DNA from 3 places in the Streptomyces sp. NPDC088785 genome. Region 1 is predicted to be linked to each of the others. Evidence: riboswitches for the same ligand, from Rfam matches in the RefSeq annotation. Region 1 holds a riboswitch; each other region holds the start of a gene.
What was found. A riboswitch is a leader RNA that binds a small molecule or an ion and turns the genes downstream of it on or off. The one in region 1 is predicted to bind cyclic di-AMP.

Region 1 (2,254 bases):
AAGCTGTCCCCCATCGCCGCGTAGGAACGGATCAGGCCGCCGTCCTGCGCGTGCGTCGCGTGGGCCGGGGTCGGTGCGTCCGTGAGTGCTCTCGATTCGTTTGCCACGACCACACATCTTTCACCCCGGCGTGTGACCTACGCGACCGTAACCAGGGGTTGACGAGTGGTGACAAACCACACCCGGCCCCCAGGGAATATCTGGGGGCCGGGTGTGGCGCACGGGGCGTACGGGGCGTGCCGTGGGTCAGCCGGTGACGCCGTGGCCGCGCAGGTAGGCGACCGGGTCGACGTCCGAGCCGTAGTTCGGGGTCGTGCGGATCTCGAAGTGCAGGTGCGGTCCGGTCACGTTGCCGGTCGCGCCGGACAGGCCGATCCGGGCGCCGGCCGTGACCGTCTGCCCCGCGGAGACGCCGACCGAGGACAGGTGGGCGTACTGGGAGTAGTAGCCGTCGGCGTTCTCGATGACGATCTGGTTGCCGTACGCGCCGCCGTCGCCCGCGGAGACCACGGTGCCGTTCGCGACGGCCTTGACCGGGGTGCCGGTGGGCACGACGAAGTCGGTGCCGGTGTGGTAGCCGCTGGACCACATGGCGCCGTTCGCGTGGTACGGCGTGCCGGCGGAGCCCTCGACGGGCATCGCGTAACCGCCGCCGGTGGTGGCGCTCGCCGGGGTGGCCGAGCCGCCCGCGCCGCCGAGGGTGAGCTTCGTGCCGGCCTTGATCAGGGACGCGTCGGCGCCGATGACGCTCCTGTTGTCCTGGTAGAGCCGCTTCCAGCCGCCCTCGACGTGCCGGTTCTGGGCGATCTTCGCGAGGGTGTCGCCGGACTTCACGGTGTACGTGGCCGGCGCGGCCCCGGCGGAGTCCGCGGCCTGCGCCCCGGTGGCACCGATGAGGGGCAGCGCGAGGGCGGCGCCCGAGACGGTGGTGAGGGCGGCGGCGCGGGTGGCGCGGCGGGTCTTCGGACGGCGGTGCTTCGCCTGTGCGGACATGGCGCTTTTCCTCTCCGTCGCCTGCGGGGTGAGCTGTCGGGTTCGGACGGGAGATGTCCGGCCGGATCCCGGGAAGGAGTCCGGCTGCACCCCGAGCCACGTCGGGAATTCCCTCGGCGGCGTACTGCCTGTGGGTCCCCCGCTCCTGCCGTCACGGGTTGTGGTGGGAACTCCGGGCGGCGGCAGGATTCGGCGTTCCGTCCGGTGTGATGGGTGACCGTAGGACAGGAATACGGGCCGCGACAAACAGCGCATTCGCCTTTCGGGATTCTGGTTGATCGTTTACGGGATTCCGCTGTGACCCTCTGTCGATGCCGCGCCTTTACCGGCGCCAATTCCTCCGGGAATTCCGCTCCCCGGCGATCGGGAGATCAACCACGCACCGTCACCGATATGAGCCCGCTCACGCACACGTACACAATCTTCCCCCACGTACGGATACTTGGTACTTAAAGGGGCAAAACAGACGGATGGTTGCCCGGGGAATCCATGTCGTATCGTCGGGTGCAGGCCCACCGGCGAGCGGCGCCGGCGCGCCCGATGCGGAGGAGCCCCACGTGACGCAGCACGCCCCGTCCACCGAGCCCGAACTGACCGCCGTGCGCAACTTCCGCGACGTGGGCGGCCTTCCGACCGTGGACGGCGGCCGCGTACGGCCCGGCGTGCTCTTCCGCAGCGGCCACCTCGCGCACGCCACCGCCGAGGACGCCGCGTTCCTGGCCTCCCTCGGGCTGCACACCGTCTTCGACTTCCGCAACGCGGCGGACCAGAAGCTGGAGGGCGCCGACGTCGAGCTGCCCGGCGTGCGCAACGTGAACCTGCCGCTGTCCGACCCGGCCGACGGCGCCGAGTTCTGGAAGATGGTGCGCGACGGCGACACCGACCAGCTGCGCGGGCTGCTCTCCGACGGGCGCGGCGCGCAGCGCATGATCACCTCGTATCGGAGCATCATCGGCGACCGCACCGCCGAGCACAGCCGGGTGCTGCACGCGATGGCCGACGACAGCACGCCGGCCCTGATGCACTGCGCGGCCGGCAAGGACCGTGCGGGCCTGTCCATCGCCGTGACGCTGCTCGCCGTCGGCGTCGAGCGGGACGCCATCGAGGCGGACTACCTGAAGTCGAACGAGCGGCACCGCCGCTACCGGGTCCGCCGCAACGGCACCGGCGCGGACGACGCCTACTCGGCCGAGGTGATGGAGCTGCTCGCGCCGCTCTTCGACGCCCGCGCCGAGTACCTGCACGCGGCCTTCGAGACCAT
Region 2 (2,254 bases), on a different contig from region 1:
CCCCCGTCGACGACACGTCGGCGAACGATGTGATCGCGCAGCTGATGCACCTCGAGTACACGGCGCCGGAGCGGAGCGTCGCGCTGTACATCAACTCCCCCGGGGGCTCGTTCAGCGCCATGACGGCGATCTACGACACGATGCAGTACGTCAGCTGCCCGGTGGAGACGACCTGCCTGGGGCAGGCCGCGTCCGTCGCCGCGGTGCTGCTGGCCGCGGGGGTGCCGGGTCGCCGGATGGCGCTCCCGGGGGCCCGCGTGGTGCTCGACCAGCCCGCGCTGGCCGAGCCGGCCCAGGGGCAGCCCACCGACCTGGAGATCCAGGCCCGCGAGATGGTGCGCACCCGGGAGCGGCTGGTGGAACTGCTCGCGCGCCACTCGGGCAGGACGGCGGAGCGGATCGGCGCGGACATCGAGCGGGACACGGTGCTCACGGCCCGGCAGGCCCTGGAGTACGGCCTGGTGGACCACGTCGTGCAGAACCGGAAGAACCAGCAGGGCGCGCAGGGCGCGAGGTGAGGCGGCCGTGTATCCACCCGAACTTCCGCCGCTGCCCGCGCTGACCCGCGCCGAGTGCGACCTGGTCGACAGCTATCTGGCCGTGGTCGATCTGCTGGCCCGCATCAATCCGGCGCGCGGCGACGACACCTATCGGGGCCTGCGGGCCGCCCAGGCGCTGGTGGGCCGGGCGGTGGCGCTCCGGGACGCCCTGACGCTGATGCACCAGCGGGGCGAGAGCCGGGTGCACGCGGAGACGCTGGCGCGGGCGCTGCGCGTCCTGGACGGCGAGAGGCGGACACGATCAGTCACATTGCCGCCAGAAAACGCCTCCTGACGAACAGTCGGGGTCACCCGGCGCTCGTCGACGGTCACGCCGTCCGGCCACGGCGGGAAACGGCCCGGAAGGAGTACCCCCGGATGGCGTAGATATGAGTAGACGGCGCGACCGCAAGAGTTGCGCGACCACGGTAGCCGGACCCCGGAATTTTCGGTTCCGTGCCTGGTGCGGGCGTGGTCGGGGGTGGCCGCCGGTTCCCGAAAGCCGCACTGTCCACCTGAACGGGTCAAGCGTGAGGAGCCTCACTTACCGCCGGTTCGACTCGGTTTTCCTGGCAAAGGTGGGTCAAGATCCCTCCGACGACAAGCCCCCGCCGCAGCGGCGGGGCGGTCCGTGCGGACGCCGAGTCCTGCCGCCGCCCGGATGCCAGGTCGACAGGAGTGGATCGGCAGGAGTGGAGGACCCAGGCACGACGGGCCGCCGCAGCACCCGCTGCGAGCGTTCCTTGGGGTGAAGCCGCAGCCGCGGCCGGGCATCTTCGCCAGCCCGAACCCGACAGGTCATCCTTCGCAGGCGGCTGACGAAGGGTTGCGCATGACCGCGCTGAATCGTGTCCCGTCGCTGCTGACCCGGGCCGGTACGGCCTCGGCCCTGACGCTCGCCGTCGCGGGCGCCGGGCTGATGGTCCCCGGCGCCGCGCCCGCGGCGTCAGCCGCCGTGGCCTCGTCCAAGGCCCTCCAGGTCGCGGCGTCGAAGAAGGGCGCGCCGTACAAGTGGGGCGCCTCGGGACCGCACCGGTTCGACTGCTCGGGGCTCACGCTCTACTCGTTCAAGCGGGCGGGCAAGAAGCTGCCCCGCACCGCCGCGCAGCAGTACAACAAGACCCACCATGTCGCCGGGTCCCAGCGCAAACGCGGCGATCTGGTGTTCTTCCACTCGGGCCGGAGCGTCTACCACGTCGGCATCTACGCCGGCAAGGGACGGATCTGGCACTCCCCGAAGACGGGGGCCGTGGTGCGGCTGGAGAAGATCTGGACCAAGAGCGTCTGGTACGGCCGGGTGCGCTGACGCCCGGGACGGACCTGTCCGCGGAGGGTGGCCCGGCGCCGGACCACCCCTCGCCCACCGCCTGCCGCCTGCCGCCCTGGCACGCGGGGCCCTCGCGGTCCCTCGCACGCCCTGCGGTGGCGCGTGCGCGGCGCCCCCGGCGGGCCCGGAAACGCCTCCGAGGGGCCCGGAAGCGGCCGCGTGCCGCCGTGCCGTGCTCTGCCGAGCCGTGCCGTGCCCTGCCGTGCCGCGCGACGTACCGGGCGGGGCCCTTCCCGGTCCGGGCCGCTGCCGAGCGGGACATGTCCGGGGTCGGACGCGTGTCCGGTGTCGGACCGCCGCCGGGCCGACGCCCCACGGGCGCGCCGCGCTCAGCGCGTGGGTGCCTGGTGGACGGCGCCGCCGGGCTCGGACAGGGTGCTCCTCCACG
Region 3 (2,254 bases), on a different contig from region 1:
CGGCAGCGCCATCGCGATCCCGCTGCTCGGCGCCACCGGCGCGCACGCGGCGACGGCCACCACGTGGGACAAGGTCGCCGAGTGCGAGAGCGGCGGGCAGTGGAGCCTGGACGCGCGCAACGGCTACTACGGCGGCCTTCAGTTCTCGCAGGAGATGTGGGAGGAGTACGGCGGTCTCGACTACGCCCCGCGCGCCGACCAGGCCAGCCGCTCGCAGCAGATAGCCGTCGCCGAGAAGGTCCTCGACGCCAAGGGGCCGAGCGCCTGGCCGAGCTGCTCGGCCACCGCCGGCCTGGCGCAGGGCGCCGGCTCGGCGGACGTCGACCCGGGCGCGAGTGCCACCCCCAAGGCCCCCGGCGACGGCGGTGCGACGGCCGGGACGGACTCCGGCTCGGACTCCGGCTCGGACTCGGGTTCGAACTCCGGCGCGGACGCGGACGCGAGTGCGGATCCGGGAGACAAGAATCACGACGGATCCGGCGCATCGGACAAGGTGTCGGACAAGGCGTCGGACGATGCCACGGACGGCGCGTCGGACGCGGCGTCGGACGGCCCGTCCGACGGCCCGTCGGCGGACGACTCCGCCGCTACCTCGGGTAACAGCGAGGAGGGCGGGGCGAGTGACGCCGCGTCGGCTCCGTCCGGCACCGCCTCGCCGGACTCCCCGGACACCGCCGCCGACGACTCCACCGCCCCCGCCGACGCCTCCGCGGGCGGCCGGCACCGGGGCGACCGCGCCACCGACGACGGCGCCGACTCGCGTACGGGCGACGGCCGTCACGCCTCGCGCGACGAGCGGCGCGACGGCGACGCCTATGTGGTCCGCTCGGGTGACAACCTCTGGGACATCGCCGACGCCCAGAACGTGCCCGGCGGGTGGTCCGCGCTCTACGACGCGAACCAGAAGACGGTCGGTACCGACCCGAACCTCATCCTCCCTGGTCAGAGTCTGGATCTTGGGTCTGAATCGGTCGAAAAGTAGCGGGAGTTACGGGGTCTTTGAGGCCTGTATGTCCGCTTTTGATCGAGTGAGACATGAGTCTCAAAGACCCTGATCGTCTTTGAAATCGGGCGGATCCACTGCTTACGGTCTGACCGCTCGCCACAGCGGGCCCCGACGGACGTCACGCCGAATCCTGCCAACGTCCGTACGGGAACAGTCGACGCGTAAGCGCCGTAGGCAGGAGCGGGGGACCCAGGTAAGCCGCCGTCGAGGGAGACCGAGACGGCTTGGGGTTAAGCCGCGCACAAGGATGCGCGGCCGGGCACTCACTGGCCCGAACCCGACAGCTCACCTCGTAGGCGTCGGTGAGGGGATCTCTCCATGCTGCTTTCCAGCAAGGGCAAGCACCGCCGCCCGTCCAAGGCCGTCCGTGTCGCCACGCTCGCCGGTGTCGCCGGTGCCGCCGTCGCCGTCCCGCTGATGGGCGCCACCTCGGCCTCCGCCGCCTCCGCCTCCGAGTGGGACCAGGTCGCGCAGTGCGAGTCCGGCGGCAACTGGTCGATCAACACGGGCAACGGTTTCTCCGGCGGCCTCCAGTTCTCGCCGTCCACCTGGGCGGCCTACGGCGGCACGCAGTACGCGTCCTCCGCCGCGGGCGCCTCCAAGGCCCAGCAGATCTCGGTCGCCGAGAAGGTCCTCGCCTCGCAGGGCAAGGGCGCCTGGCCGAGCTGCGGCGTGGGCCTCTCGGGCGCCTCCACGGGCAACTCCGCCCCGGCCCCCCAGCAGGACACCCAGCAGTCCCAGCCGCAGCAGCAGCAGCCGCAGCAGAGCCAGCCGCAGCAGCAGAAGTCGACCGAGCAGCACACCGACTCCTCGGCCGCCTCCCGCTCGCAGTCGCGCGACACCGTCACCACCCCCACCGGCCAGAAGGTCGAGAAGGGCGACGGCGAGTACAAGGTCAAGACCGGCGACACCCTCAGCAAGATCGCCGACGCGCACGGCACGGACTGGCAGAAGGTGTTCAAGCTCAACAAGGACATCGTCAAGAACGCCGACCTGATCTTCCCGGGTCAGCAGCTCCACCTGAAGTAGGACCGCGCGGGAGTGCCGCGGGCCCGGCGTCGGCGGACGCCGGGTCACCGGCCGCACCCCCGTCCCCACTCCCCGGTGGGCCGCTCACCTGAGCAGCCCCCGCCCCATGCAGCGGGCGGGGGCTGCTGTCTTTGTTCCGTTAAGAAACATTTCGCTCTGGGCGTTGTCCACTGGCCGGGCGGTCGGATGGCCGATGCCTCGGAGCCGGTTAGGCTCAGA

Region 2: it holds a riboswitch for cyclic di-AMP, as region 1 does, so the genes downstream of both, ACIP5K_RS24230 (C40 family peptidase) here and ACIP5K_RS14660 (LysM peptidoglycan-binding domain-containing M23 family metallopeptidase) in region 1, are expected to answer to the same signal.
Region 3: it holds a riboswitch for cyclic di-AMP, as region 1 does, so the genes downstream of both, ACIP5K_RS22480 (transglycosylase family protein) here and ACIP5K_RS14660 (LysM peptidoglycan-binding domain-containing M23 family metallopeptidase) in region 1, are expected to answer to the same signal.

The regions. Positions count from the first base shown of each region.
Region 1 covers NZ_JBIVKH010000004.1:146,241-148,494, reverse strand. Annotated here, with positions in the region: gene ACIP5K_RS14665 (SGNH/GDSL hydrolase family protein) at 1-35, opposite strand, end outside; gene ACIP5K_RS14660 (LysM peptidoglycan-binding domain-containing M23 family metallopeptidase) at 247-993, opposite strand; cyclic di-AMP (ydaO/yuaA leader) riboswitch at 999-1,169, opposite strand; gene ACIP5K_RS14655 (tyrosine-protein phosphatase) at 1,551-2,254, shown strand, end outside.
Region 2 covers NZ_JBIVKH010000009.1:164,016-166,269, reverse strand. Annotated here, with positions in the region: gene ACIP5K_RS24240 (ATP-dependent Clp protease proteolytic subunit) at 1-518, shown strand, start outside; gene ACIP5K_RS24235 (hypothetical protein) at 526-834, shown strand; cyclic di-AMP (ydaO/yuaA leader) riboswitch at 1,168-1,368, shown strand; gene ACIP5K_RS24230 (C40 family peptidase) at 1,372-1,845, shown strand; gene ACIP5K_RS24225 (ATP-binding protein) at 2,196-2,254, opposite strand, start outside.
Region 3 covers NZ_JBIVKH010000008.1:99,910-102,163, reverse strand. Annotated here, with positions in the region: gene ACIP5K_RS22485 (transglycosylase family protein) at 1-982, shown strand, start outside; cyclic di-AMP (ydaO/yuaA leader) riboswitch at 1,163-1,320, shown strand; gene ACIP5K_RS22480 (transglycosylase family protein) at 1,325-2,035, shown strand.